DNA from 3 places in the Brevibacterium sp. SIMBA_078 genome. Region 2 is predicted to be linked to each of the others. Evidence: riboswitches for the same ligand, from Rfam matches in the RefSeq annotation. Region 2 holds a riboswitch; each other region holds the start of a gene.
What was found. Region 2 has a riboswitch for thiamine pyrophosphate ahead of SB749_RS13035 (ECF transporter S component). Riboswitches for the same ligand answer to the same signal wherever they lie in the genome.
Positions count from the first base shown of each region.

Region 1: it holds a riboswitch for thiamine pyrophosphate, as region 2 does, so the genes downstream of both, thiC (phosphomethylpyrimidine synthase ThiC) here and SB749_RS13035 (ECF transporter S component) in region 2, are expected to answer to the same signal.
Region 3: it holds a riboswitch for thiamine pyrophosphate, as region 2 does, so the genes downstream of both, thiO (glycine oxidase ThiO) here and SB749_RS13035 (ECF transporter S component) in region 2, are expected to answer to the same signal.

Region 1 is NZ_JAWRYQ010000001.1:1,626,409-1,631,069, reverse strand. It holds gene SB749_RS07200 (DUF1684 domain-containing protein) at 1-73, opposite strand, end outside; gene SB749_RS07195 (M18 family aminopeptidase) at 209-1,513, shown strand; TPP riboswitch at 1,594-1,702, shown strand; gene thiC (phosphomethylpyrimidine synthase ThiC) at 1,698-3,506, shown strand; gene SB749_RS07185 (TAXI family TRAP transporter solute-binding subunit) at 3,599-4,591, opposite strand; gene SB749_RS07180 (TRAP transporter permease) at 4,608-4,661, opposite strand, start outside.
Region 2 is NZ_JAWRYQ010000003.1:254,314-258,974, reverse strand. It holds gene SB749_RS13040 (ABC transporter ATP-binding protein) at 1-1,285, opposite strand, end outside; gene SB749_RS13035 (ECF transporter S component) at 1,285-1,914, opposite strand; TPP riboswitch at 1,937-2,045, opposite strand; gene SB749_RS13030 (fibronectin type III domain-containing protein) at 2,192-4,132, shown strand; gene SB749_RS13025 (universal stress protein) at 4,169-4,661, opposite strand, start outside.
Region 3 is NZ_JAWRYQ010000002.1:434,942-439,602, forward strand. It holds gene SB749_RS10315 (DedA family protein) at 1-804, shown strand, start outside; gene SB749_RS10320 (ketopantoate reductase family protein) at 758-1,723, opposite strand; gene thiE (thiamine phosphate synthase) at 1,720-2,403, opposite strand; TPP riboswitch at 2,415-2,518, shown strand; gene thiO (glycine oxidase ThiO) at 2,508-3,665, shown strand; gene thiS (sulfur carrier protein ThiS) at 3,662-3,919, shown strand; gene SB749_RS10340 (thiazole synthase) at 3,921-4,661, shown strand, end outside.

The DNA of each region.
Region 1 (4,661 bases), on a different contig from region 2:
AGCCGAACGGTTTCGCAAGGGCTGAGTTCCGTGAGTCGCGCCAGGTGTTCCACTCCGTCACGAACTGGTTCACGTCGAACACTCCTTGCCGTCGCTGGTGCGGTCGCAGGGTCGCTGCCCCCGCCTGATTCTCGGACGCGGTGGCAACCCGTCGCCTGAGACCTGATCTTCTTCACCTCCAAACTACCGCAAACGATAGGCTGGGGAAATGAATGAATCACTCCCGAGACCGGATGCGGCCGCGACGACAGCGGCCGACCTCGGCGACTTCGTCAGCGCATCTCCCAGCTCGTACCACGCGGTGGACACGGCAGCGAAACGCCTGGAAGGGGCCGGTTTCTCCCGCCTCGACGAGTCCGTCCCCTGGGCGCTGACGCCAGGGACCGGACACTACGTCATCCGCGACGGCGCGCTCATCGCATGGATGAATCCCACGGTCACCGAGGCGGCTCCCCGGTTCCGTGTGTTCGGTTCCCACACCGACTCCCCGGCGTTCAAACTCAAACCCGGCGGTGAGTTCACCGCCGAAGGCACCCGCCAGGTCGGGGTGGAGATCTACGGCGGGCCGCTGCTGAATTCGTGGCTCGACCGTGAGCTCGCATTCGCGGGTCGACTCAGCCTCGCCGACGGCAGCATCGTACTCGCCCGCACCGGGCCGATCGCTCGCATCCCGCAGCTCGCGATCCACCTCGACCGGCAGGTCAACGAGGGTCTGACCCTGGACAAGCAGCGTCACACCACTCCCGTCATCGGTCTGGCCGACCTCGCCGAGGCAGACATCATCGAACTGCTCGCAGAGTCGGCCGGGGTCGATGCCGAGTCCGTCGTCGGCCACGATGTCTACACCATTCCCGTTCAGGAGCCGGCCCTCTTCGGTGCCGCCGAGGAGTTCTTCGCCTCGCCGAGGCTGGACAACCTTCTGTCCGTGCACGCCGGCGTCACCGCTCTCACCCAGCTCGATGCCGACGGGCTCGACGGCATCCCCCTGTTCGCGGCGTTCGATCATGAGGAGATCGGGTCGAATTCGCGCTCGGGCGCGTGCGGTCCGTTCCTCGCCGATGTCACCGAGCGCATCGTCGCCTCCTTGCTGCCGCAGTCGACGCGCAGCGATTATCTCGCGTCGATGGCCACCTCGGTGTGCGTCTCCTCCGATGCCGGGCATGCTGCCCATCCGAACTATCCGGAACGGCACGATCCGCATGTCCGCCCCCGCCTCGGCGGCGGTCCCCTGCTCAAGCTCAATGCTCAGCAGCGCTACGCCACGGATGCGGTCGGCACCGCGGTGTGGTCGCAGGCGTGCGCGGCCGCCGGAGTCGAATACCAGGATTTCGTCTCTAACAATGCGATGCCCTGCGGGTCGACGATCGGACCGCTGACCGCGACCCGTCTGGGAATGACCACCGTCGACGTCGGTCCTGCCCTGTACTCGATGCACTCGGCACGCGAAATGGTCGCGGTCTCTGACGTCGCCGCTCTCGGCGCGGCCGCGAAGGCGTTCCTCCAGGGCAGCTGACCGCCGCGCCGCATTTCCGGCGGGACTCGATTCCGCCGAAAGTGCAGTTGTCCTCACTGCGTCAGTCGTGATACGAATTGCACGACCCCACGGGAGCCCGCTGCAAGGGCTGAGATCGGACTGGATCGTCCGAGACCGTAGAACCTGATCCGGTTGATACCGGCGTAGGAAGTGAGGACTGCAGATGACTGCATTCACCCCGGAAACCCCTGCCCCTGCCACGACTTCGGCCTCCGCACCTTCGCACGACGAATTCACCCTCGAGCAGTATCCGACGCATTCGCCGGCATGGGTTGATGACGAGGAACACGGCATCCGCGTTCCCGTGACCCGCATCGAACTCGAGGACTCGAACGGCCGGGCGAACGATCCCGTCGACGTCTACCGCACCGTCGGACCGGGCAGTCTCCCGGAAGAGGGACTGCCCGCTCTGCGGTTCCCGTGGATCGAGAACCGCCTCGACACTGAGACCTACGACGCCCGCGGCCACCGCATCGCCGACGACGGTCGTGCCGCCGTCCGCCGAGGTGCCCCGTCGCAGCAGTGGAAGGGACGCAAACCGGTCCCCCGTCGGGCCAAGTCCGGCCGCACGGTGACCCAGATGCACTACGCAAGGCAGGGCATCATCACCCCGGAGATGCGGTTCGTCGCGCTCCGCGAACAGTGCGATGTCGAACTCGTCCGTGCCGAGCTCGCCGCCGGTCGCGCGATCATCCCGAACAACATCAACCACCCCGAATCAGAGCCGATGATCATCGGCAAAGCGTTCCTCGTCAAGATCAACGCGAACATCGGCAATTCCGCGGTCACCAGCTCCATCGCCGAGGAGGTGCAGAAGCTGCGATGGGCCGCGAAGTGGGGTGCCGACACCCTCATGGATCTGTCGACCGGCAATGACATCCACACCACCCGGGAGTGGATCATCCGCAATTCGCCGATCCCCATCGGCACCGTCCCGATCTATCAGGCGCTGGAGAAGGTCGACGGCGATGCGAACGCGCTGACCTGGGAGGTCTATCGCGACACAGTCATCGAGCAGTGCGAGCAGGGTGTCGACTACATGACCGTGCACGCCGGTGTGCTGCTGCGCTACGTTCCGCTCACGGCCGACCGGGTCACCGGGATGGTCTCGCGCGGCGGGTCCATCATGGCCGGCTGGTGCCTTGCCCACCACGAGGAGAACTTCCTCTACACCCACTTCGATGAACTCTGTGAGATCTTCGCTCGCTATGATGTCGCTTTCTCACTCGGCGACGGACTGCGGCCGGGTTCTATCGCCGATGCCAACGATGCCGCCCAGTTCGCCGAGCTCGACACTCTCGCCGAACTCACCGAACGCGCGTGGGCCCACGACGTCCAGGTGATGGTCGAAGGGCCCGGGCACATTCCGCTCCACCTCGTGCGGGAGAACGTCGAACGTCAGCAGGAGCTCTGCCACGGTGCGCCGTTCTACACCTTGGGTCCGCTGGTCACGGACATCGCGCCCGGATACGACCACATCACCTCGGCGATCGGGGCGACGGAGATCGCCCGCTACGGCACGGCGATGCTCTGCTACGTCACCCCGAAGGAGCATCTCGGTCTGCCCGACCGCGACGACGTCAAGACTGGAGTGATCACGTACAAGATCGCCGCGCATGCCGCCGATATCGCGAAGGGCCACCCCGGTGCGACAGTCCGTGATGATGCACTGTCGAAGGCTCGGTTCGAATTCCGGTGGCGTGACCAGTTCGCCCTCGGTCTCGATCCGGAGACCGCCGAGGCGTTCCACGACGAGACGCTCCCGGCCGAACCGGCGAAGACCGCGCACTTCTGTTCGATGTGCGGTCCGAAGTTCTGCTCGATGCGCATCTCCCAGGACATCCGCGACACCTACGGCAGCGCCGAGGCGCAGGAAGCCCTGGCCGGAATGCGGCAGAAGAGCCGCGAGTTCCTCCCATCGGGAGGCGAGGTCTACCTGCCCGATCCGACCGTCGGGCTCAAAGCAGACTGACCGTCGTTCAAGGCGTGGCGCGTCGATCGAACTGTGCACGAGTCGACAGACGCGCCAACCCTTGATTCAACGGGGCCGGCCAGCCCAACCTCCTACTTGTTCAGTTCGTCCAGTGCCTTCTGCGAACCCGGGTGCAGCTTGATCGGCTCCGGCGGCTCGGCGGTGTCGAGGTTGATCTCCTTCGCCGCAGCATGCACCTTGACCAGATCGTCCTTCTTGTCGAAGAGGAGCTTCGTCAGAGCACAGGCCGTGCCTTCGTCCATGTCGTTGCGGACCATGAGCACGTTCGGGGTGACGATCGTCTTCACCGTGTCAACGCCCTTGTACGTGTCACCGGGGATCTCGGCCACCTCGTAGACGGGGTTGATCTCCTTCATCTTCCCTTCGAGGTCGGAGATGTCGAGGATCTCGACGTCCTTGCCGTTCGAAGTGAAGAGATCGGTGACGCCTGCCGTGGGCAGTCCGCCGGACCACACCATGCCGTCGATGGTTCCGTCCTTCATCCCGTCGACGGTCTTCGACAGGTCGAGGCGCTGTTTGGTCACGTCCCCGTCCTTGAGCCCGGCGGATTCGATGAGACGGTTCGCGATGACCTCGGTGCCGGACTTCGGCGATCCGGTCGAGATCGTCTTGCCCTTGAAGTCCTCGACCGAGTCGATCTTGGCATCCTTTCGCACGACGACGTGAGTGTAGTTGTCGTAGATGCGCGAGAGCGCGGAGATGTCCTCGGCCTCCTTGAAGTCCTCATTGCCCGACACTGCGTCGGCAGCGGTATCGGCCAAGGAGAATGCGATGTCGAAGTCGCCGCTGGACAGCTGTTGGAGGTTCTGCACGGAGGCGCCGGTCTCCGACGCTGTGGCTTTGAGGTCGGAATTGTCGGAGATCACCTGCGCCAGTCCGCCGCCGAGCACGTAGTACACGCCGGTCGAGTTGCCGGTGGCGATGGTGATCTGCCCCGAGGCGGCAGTGCAGCCGTCCCCGCCTTCTGCGGCGGGTTCGGCTTCGCGCTTGCCACCACATGAACTCATCGTCAGCACTGCGGCCAGGGCAGCCGCGGCGATCGTGAACGTCTTTGTTCGCTTCATGGACTTCGTCCCTTTCTCAGTTGGTCCCGGCCGGTGTTCCGGACGAGGGTGGTTCGTCGGTGGATCCGTC
Region 2 (4,661 bases):
GAGCCAGCATCGCCGCCACCGACAGGCGACGCTTCTCCCCGCCGGAGAGACTCTGCGGATGAGCTTGCGCCAACCCGGTGAGCCCGAGTCCCTCAAGAAGCTCATCCACCCGAGCTCGAGACTCGGCGGCAGACCACCCGGCCAGCCGCGGACCCAGCTCGAGTTCGGCCGCCACGCTCGAGGTGAGGAACTGGTGGGCCGGTTCCTGGAAGACCATGCCGATACGCGCCGCCAGCTGCTTCGACGGCCAGGCGAACGGCCGGGGTCGTTTGGCTCCTTCTCGCAGGGCCGCCTCGGCGAGGACCTGCCCGGAGAATTCGGGCAGCAGGCCCGCCAAGGTCAGGGCCGTGGTCGATTTGCCCGCCCCGTTCGCACCGACGATTCCGAGCGCCTGACCAGCGCGCAGACTCAGGTCCAGGTCGGTCGCAGCGGGGGTGGCCATGCGCGGTCGGGCAACGCTGAGCCGATCTGTGCGCAGCAGAACCTCGCCGAGGCGGCCCGACGTTCCGCCGATTCCTGCGGTTCCGCCTCGGCGCGGGGCGGGGGAGTGCTGCGGCATCCAGATTCCGCAGTTGACGAGTGTTTCGGTCAGGTCGGGATCGGAGAAGACCTGCGCGGGCGGACCTTGGGCTGCGATGCCTTCGCGGCCGAGCACGATGACCCGGTCGACGTGATCGATCCACAGTTCGACCCGGTGCTCGACGACGAGCATTGTCGCCGCGGTCGCGGCCTGCACGGTGAGCACGGCATCGCGGACCTCGGTCGCCGAGGCGGGATCGATATTGGCCGTCGGCTCGTCGAGGACGATGACCTCGGGGGCCATCGCGTGGACCCCGGCCAGAGCCAGCCGCTGCTTCTGCCCACCGGACAGCGCAGCACTCGGATGCTCCGGCGGCAGATCGAGCCCCAACGCCTGCAGAGATCTGGGCACCTGAGCCTCGATTGCCTCGGCCGGGAATCCGAGGTTCTCCATCCCGAACGCCACGTCATCACCGATGCGGGAGAAGATCACCTGCGAATCGGGATCTTGGAGGACCAGCCCGGTGCTGTCTCGGCGAGGGTTCGGTTCCTCACCGCCGACGAGGAGTTCACCGGTGGCCTCACCCGATTCCTCGGGCAGGACGCCGGCGACGGCGTGGAGGAACGTCGATTTGCCGGCCCCGGAGGCACCGAGCAGCAGCACTTTCTCACCGGCGGCGATCTGCAGATCGAGTGGACCGACCGCAGGCACGTCACGGTCGGTGTGCGTCCACGAGAAGCCGGAAGCCGTGATCGGCAGTGCCATCAGCGCAGACGGCCGGAAGCGAAGGAGCTGAGCGCTCCGGTGGCCGCGATCGCCCGGTAGGCGAACCAAGCGCCGATTCCGGAGATGCCGAGACCGGAGACGATCGCGCAGACGGCGTAGATCGCCTGGAAGCCGAACTGCCATTCCGCGTTGTACATGATGTTCTCGCTCACGGCCATGAACGCCGCGGCCAGCATCCCCGAGGCCGCGGTGACCCACAGGGTGAAGCGCTTGTAGCCGAAGGCGGCGAAGACGAGTTCGGCACCGAGGCCCTGCAGGAGACCCGAGAGCAGAACTGTCGCTCCGAAGTGGGAGCCGAGGACGGCTTCGACGATGGCGGCGATGAGTTCGCACAGGAGCGCGGCACCGGGTTTGCGGATGATCGCCCCGGCCAGCGGGCCAGCAAGGACCCAGAGTCCTGCGATGAGACCGATCGACGGCGGGAATGCCTGGAAGGCGAGTTCGAGGACCTTCCAGCTCAGCGCCAACACCCAGAACACGAGCCCCACGGCAATGCCGAGAACGGCGGTGGTGACATAGTCGACCACCCGCCACTGTTTGGATTTCGGCGCCGCGGTGAGGGCGCGTGAAGAGGTGGGGGTGGTGTTCGGCGTGGTGGTATTCGGCATCGTGCCTCCTCATTTCAAGGAGGGGTGAAGAGTCTCGACTTCCTTCGGCGGTGCTAACCACATCAGGTTCGAGGGTCTGCAGCTTCTTCTGCACTCTCAGCGCCCCTGACGGCGCTCCCCTGTCGTAGCCACCACTGTACAACAGGGGAGCGACGCGGAGGCTGGGATCGGAAACGACGCGGAGTCCGGGGTCGGTCATCGAGGATTCACTTCCCGTTTCCCTTCCCGTCGACGGTCCTCGAACGACCGGACACTACTGGTCAGTAGGAATAGGCGGGTGAATACGCATCGACTGAAGAGACCGCTCAGTGCCCTGTCCGCCGCTACCCTGCTCGCCGCTCTGGTGGCGGCCCCGGTGCCCGTGCGTGCCGAACCATCTCTCGGTTCCGGAGGGTCGACCGCGACCCAGGGCACGAATGCCGACACTGCTCAGACTCCCAGCCCGGACCGGACGGATTCGCCCGCCGAGGCGGATGCGGGAAGCGAAGCGATCACCGATGCGGTGCTGCAGGTCGGCGCCGACCCCACTGCGCGCAACCTCTCGTGGATGAGTGAGAGCTCCGGTGGGGGAGAGGTCCGGTGGGCGCCGGCCAGTGAGGTCGACGGCGGAAAGCTCCCCGCCGATGCTGACAGGGCTGTGACCACGGACTCCGGCCTTGCCACCGACCTCAAGCGTCACTTCAACCATGCGAACATGACCGACCTCGAGCCCGACACCGAATACGCCTACCAGGTCGGCAACGAAGAGGACGGATTCACCGAGGTGCAGCAGTTCACCACAGGATCGTCCGGAGGAGACGACGAATTCCTCGTCTTCGGCGACCCCCAGGTCGGCGCCGGAGGCGGAGACCCCGACGACGCCGCCGGTTGGGACCGGACCCTGAGTTCGGCCGTGGCCACCGCCGACGACCCGAGCTTCTTCTACTCGCTGGGAGACCAGGTCAACTCCGCCGGCAACCAGGAGCAGTACGCACAGTACCTGGCACCGGAAGCCACCCGGACGATCCCGCAGGCGACGACGATCGGCAACCACGATGTGTCATCGAAAGCCTACGAACAGCACTTCAACCGACCCAATGTCAGCCAGGACCACGGCGGTGGCGGCGTCATCACCTCCGGCGGCGACTACTGGTTCATCGAGGACGGAGTCCTGTTCCTCAACATCAATTCGAACAGTTCGGACATGGACGCCCACGCCGATTTCATCGACGAAGTCGTCGCCGAGCACGGTGACCAGGCACGCTGGACGGTTCTCGGATTCCACCACTCGATCTATTCGACGGCCACGCACTGGGATGACCTCGATGTGAAGCGGCTGCGGAAGGAGATCCCTCCGGTCGCGGCCCGCAATGACATCGACCTCGTCGTCTCCGGCCACGACCACATCTACAACCGCACCTTCCTCATGGACGGCGAAGGCAAGCCCGTTGAGGGCTCCGAAGCGGGAGCCGAGGAGGAGAAGGAAGACGGGCAGACGCTCTACCTCACGCTGACCTCGTCATCGGGGTCGAAGTTCTATGGCTACGTTCCCGGCCTCGACTGGGAAGGCAAGAGCGTCCACAACGACGTGCCCGCCTTCACCCGGGTTCGAGTCAGCGACGAAGCGCTGCGAGCGACGACCTATGAGGTGCCGGCAGGCGGAGCGCCGGCCGATGGTGAACGCGCGGAAGCGCAGGCCGCAGCCGAGCAGATCGACGATGTCGAACTCAGGCGCGCCGAGGCGGAAGATCCAGCCCCGGATGACGACGCCGGTGCAGACGCGGATGGCGGGGCTGGAACAGAAGCCGACGCCGAGGCGGATGGTTCGGACGCCGAATCAGACGCCGGTGCGGGGGTCGGGGCTGAAGCGGATGGTTCCGATGCCGGACCAGAGGCCGGCGCCGGAGTCGATGCAGATGGCGCGGGAGAAGACGCAGACGCCGGCGCGGCGGGAGCCGAAGCCGACGGTTCGGAGAGCGATTCGGACGGTTCGGACGAAGGTGCGGAAACTGCCGGCACCGCCGACTCCGGCGCCGAGGCAGATGCGACCGAGGCGAACGCCGCAGGAACGGATGATGATTCGGACTCCTCTGGGACCGCCTCGGCGGGTGGGGACGGAGACCTGCCCCGCACCGGCGGTGGGCTTGCACTGCCCTTGGCCGTCGGGGCGGGGGCGCTGGCACTCGGCGCGACGCTCCTCGTTGTGAGCCGTCGCCGCCGAGATGCCGGGCTCAGCTGATCAGCACAGCCTTCCTGATCAGCACGGCGCCGCCGATCAGCTCGGCACCACCATGACCGGACCTTCGGCGTGGTTGAGGACCCCGCGCGAGACGGATCCCAGCAGAGCGCTGCGGATCCGTCCGCGCCCGCGGGTGCCCAGCACCGTCAGCTGTGCGCGCGAGCTGATCTCGACGAGGGTCTCCGTGGGATCGCCGACCGGCACCGAGGTGGTCACCGTCAGATCCGGGAACTGCTCGGACAGGGTTGCGGCTTCCTTCTCCAGACCTTCGGTCAGCTGTTTCTGCCGACGCGAGGTGACCTCGGAGCTGAGCTCGAGGTCGGGGTACCAGTAGAGCCATTCCTCACCGGCAGGCAGCACCACGACGAGTTCGAGTTCTGTGCCGCGTAAGGCGGCCTCGGCGGCTGCCGTGAACATGGCGACCCGACCGGTGTCGGAGCCGTCGACGGCGACGACGACCGGGCCTGTGTCCGCGGATGCTGACATCGACCGTTCGGAAACGACGATCGTCGGGCAGTGAGCGTGGGCA
Region 3 (4,661 bases), on a different contig from region 2:
TGGGACGGAATCGGCAGCCTCGCCTGGGCGCTCTATTCGACGGTGATCGGACTCATCGGGGGAATGGTCTTCGAGGACCGGCCGCTGCTCGGAGTCGCCGTGGGCATCGGCATCGCCCTGGCCATCACCGGCAGCGCCGAGCTCGTCCGCCGATTGCGCCGGCGCGGCAGAGGACGCGCACGTCACCGGTTCACCAAATTCCAAGACCGAGATGTCACGATGGCAGGGATGTCTCAAACATATGTGTGGTACGTCAGCTACGGATCGAACATGGCTCGCGATCGGCTCTCCTGCTATCTGCAGGGCGGGCGACCGCCCGGGGCGATGGTGACCTACCCCGGTGCCAGGGACGGAACACTGCCCCGCGCCGAGGCAGGGATCGAACTGCCCGGAACGATCTACTTCGCCGGCGAGTCCAAGGTGTGGGGCGGCGGCATGGCCTTCTACGATCATTCCGTCCCGGGGCCGACCCCCGCCAAGGCCTACCTCATCACCGCCGAACAGTTCGCCGATGTGGCGGCACAGGAGATGCACCGCCCACCCGAACCGGACAGTCCGGTGGAACGCCTCGTCTTCGACCTGCCGACAGGAAGCTCCCATTCGCTGGGTCCGGGCGGGTACGAGACGCTGCTCGTCCTCGATGATGTCGACGGCGTCCCCATGGTCACGTTCACCGCCGCGCACGGTTCGTCCGACGTCGAACACACTCAGCCGCAGGAGCCGTATCTGGCGATGCTGCGCACGGGCACAGCCGAAGTCAGAGCCGCTTCTGGGCTTCCCCTGCCCGCAGCTGCACAAGCGTGAGGTCGAGCAGCGGAGTCGCCACTCCCAGTTCCTCCGCCTTGAGCGACAGGTCGCCGAGGATGTGCTCCGTTTCGCTCGGCAGCCCTGCCGTCACATCCCGGTAGAGAGATGAGGTGAAGGCCGAACCATCCTCGGTGAGCATCTTGATTGTCATGGTGTGGGAGGCTTCCGACACCGAGTGTCCGGCCGCAGCCGCCACGGCTTCGAGCTCATCGACGATGGCATGCACGTGCGACCTGCCGCCGGCTTCCATGATCGCTCCGACCGGGGCGCGGAACAGGCAGGTGACGACTCCCGCCGCGGCGATGAAGATCCATTTCTCCCACAGCCCATCGATGATGCCGTCGACGGTCTGCAGTTTGAAACCGGGGACATCGAGCGCTTCGGAGATGCGTGTGGGCATTTCAGCGCCGTGGAGATCTCCGATAGTCATCACGGCCATGTCGGTGAGCTGGACGACAGCTCCGTCCCTGATTGTGCCGACGATCTTGACGAACCCGCCGAGCACCTGTCCGGGGTATCTGCTCTGCAGCTTCTCGATCTGAGCCATGCCGTTGAGGAACGGGATGATCGTCGTCTGTTCGCCGACAGCCGGTCCGATATCGGCGATGACCAAGTCGAGTCCACCCGCTTTGACCGCGACGATGACGAGGTCGAAAGTTCGTGGTGCGGCTGCGAGCTCCTCAGCGGTGATGACATCGACCTGATTCGTCCGATCATCACCGGGTGCAGTGAAGCGCAGTCCCTCCGCGCGGACCGTCTCCGCCCGTGCCTGCCGGAGCAGGAAAGTGACATCACGTCCGGCCTCCTGCAGATAGGTGCCGAACGCTCCGCCGGTGGCCCCCGCCCCGGCGATGAGAATCGACAGGTCGGCACCAGTGCTGATTCCGTCGGATGCGCTGTCAGCTGCTTGGGTCATTCCAACTCCTCCTTGAGCTCCCGCGCGGCCGCAGCGGGATCCTCAGCCGAGGTTATCGCACGGACGACGACGGCACGCCTCGCGCCCGCCTGACGGATCGCGTCCAGCCTCTCCCCGGTCGCAATACCACCGATCGCGAACCACGGTTTGGCCGCCTTGGCGGCGGTGGCGGTCAGCAGAGCCGTCCCCACAGAAGCACGGCCGGGCTTCGTCGGGGTCTCCCAGACCGGCCCGACACAGAAATAGTCGGTCTCCGGGTCCGCCTCGGCGGCGAGCGCCTGCTCGCGGGAATGCGTCGAGCGACCGAGGATGACATCGGGTCCGAGCACGGCCCTGGCCTGAGCACTGGTGAGGTCGCCTTGACCGACGTGGAAGACGTCGGCGTCGGTCAGCAGCGCGACGTCGGCACGGTCATTGACTGAGAAGAGCTTGTCGTGATCGGCGGCGACATCTTTGAGGACCTCCAAGGCCGCGATCTCGGCGCGGGCCTCGAGGCTCTTGTCCCGCAGTTGGATGATGTCGACTCCCCCACGGTAGGCGGCGTCGAGGAACTCGGCGAGGTCGTCCTGACCGGTCCGGGCATCGGTGCACAGGTAGAGCTTCGCCTCCGCCAGTCGGGCCTCTCTCCAGGCTCTTTTCGTCTGCCGCGCTGCGGTGCGCGGTGGCATCTGTGTGGTCATGGTCATAGAGTAGAGGAGTTCGCGGGAGCCTCCCAACGAGGCTGAGAGGGCGTAAGAGCCGACCGTCAGACCTGATGCGGATCATGCCGCCGGAGGGAGAAGCTGTGAGAGTCATTGTCGTCGGCGCCGGGATCATCGGCCTGTCCACGGCCTGGTATCTGCACCGCCTCGGCGCCGAAGTCACCATCATCGATCCTGCGCCCGCCCAGGGTGCGAGCCATGCTGCTGCGGGGATGCTGGCTCCCGCCGCCGAGGTGGTCTGGGGGCAGACTCCCCTGTACCCGCTGATGCGGGCCTCCGCGCAGATGTATCCTCAGTTCTCCGCCGAGGTGGCGAGCGCCGCCGGCAGCGATCTCGGTTTTTCGGATGCCGGCACATTGGTGTGCGCCGGTGACCGAGCTGATCTGCAAGCTCTGCGGGAGCTGCGCGATGCACAATCCCGATCCGGTTTCGCCACCGAGCTCATCACCGGCAGCGCTGCCCGCCGGGTTGAGCCGTCGTTGTCGCCTGCCGTGGCCGGGGCCGTGCACATTCCAGGCGATCACTCGATCGACCCCCGTCGGCTCACTGCCGCATTGCTGACTGTCCTGTCCTCTGATTCAGGTGGCTTCGTTCGCCAGCGCGCGGCCGGACTGGTCAAGGACGGCGATACGACTGTGGGAGTCGAGCTGGGCGACGGCCGCCGGCTGGAGGCCGATCAGGTGGTCATCTGCGCCGGCAGCGCTGTGTCCGCGATCGTCGGTGCCCCACAGCTGCCTCTGCGTGAGGTCTGGGGTGATGTTCTGCGACTGCGCGCCCCCGCCGAGGCGGCTCCGCTGCTGAGCCGAACCATCCGCGGGCTGGTCAACGGTCGCTCCGTCTATTTGGTCCCCCGCCCCGATGGCGAGATCGTGCTCGGTGCCAGTTCGCGTGAGGACGGACTCTCCGGCACTCCGGCCGGGGCGCTCCACCGACTGCTCGCCGACGGGCAGCGATTGGTCCCGGGAATCCTCGACGCGGAGATCACCGATATCACCACCCGTGCCCGACCCGGCTCGCCCGACGATCTGCCGATGATCGGCCGCATCGATCCCGGCTGCATCGTGAGCACAGGGTATTTCCGCCACGGCATCCTCTTGGCCCCGTTCGGTGGCCGGCTCGGCGCCGAGATCACCTTGGGCGTCGATTCCGGCTGGTCCCCCGATGGGGCGCTCGAGTCCGTGTCCCCGCACCGCTTCACCACAGAACACACCACTGCCTACCCGATGAGGAGCATCTCATGACCGACCGCGACCACTCACCGACCATCGTCCTCAATGGCGATCGCCATGAGCTGTCGGGTGCCACCTCGGCGCTCGACCTCGTCGCCGAGGTCACCGGACGGGAACTGAATCCCGATGGGACAGCGGCCGACGGTGGACGATTGGGCATCGCCCTGGCCGTCGACGGTGAAGTCATCCGTCGCGGCACCTGGTCCTCTCTCACCCTTGCCGATGGGCACACCGTCGACATCGTCACCGCTGTGCAGGGAGGCTGAGATGACCTGGACGATCGATAATGTGGAGATGTCGTCTCGCCTCGTGATGGGCACGGGAGGGGCGAGTTCCCTGAGCATCCTCGAAGACGCACTCGTGGCTTCGGGAACCGAGCTGACGACTGTGGCGATGCGCCGTTTCGACGCTGAGTCCCGGGACTCGGTCTTCACCATGCTCCAGCGTCTGGGTATTCGGGTGCTGCCGAACACGGCCGGCTGCTATACGGCCAGGGATGCCGTGCTCACCGCCCGACTGGCTCGAGAGGCTCTGGAGACGAACTGGGTGAAGCTCGAGGTCATCGCCGATGAGGACACCCTGTTGCCGGACCCCATCGAACTCTTCGCCGCAGCCGAGGAACTCGTCCTCGACGGGTTCACGGTCTTCGCCTACACGAACGACGATCCGGCCCTGGCAAAACGTCTCGAGGACGCCGGTGTGGCTGTGGTCATGCCGGCCGGAGCTCCGATCGGCAGCGGGCTGGGCATCCTCAACCCTCACAACATCGAGACCATCGTCTCCCGTGCACAGGTGCCCGTCATCCTCGACGCCGGTGTCGGCACCGCCTCCGATGCCGCTCTGGCGATGGAGCTCGGGTGCACCGCGGTACTTCTGGCCTCGGCCGTCACCCGCGCCCACGATGCTCACGCCATGGCCCGGGCGATGGCTTTGGCCGTCGAGGCCGGGCATCTCGCTGGCGGTGCCGGGAGGATTCCCAAACGACCGTTGGCATTGGCGTCATCGCCG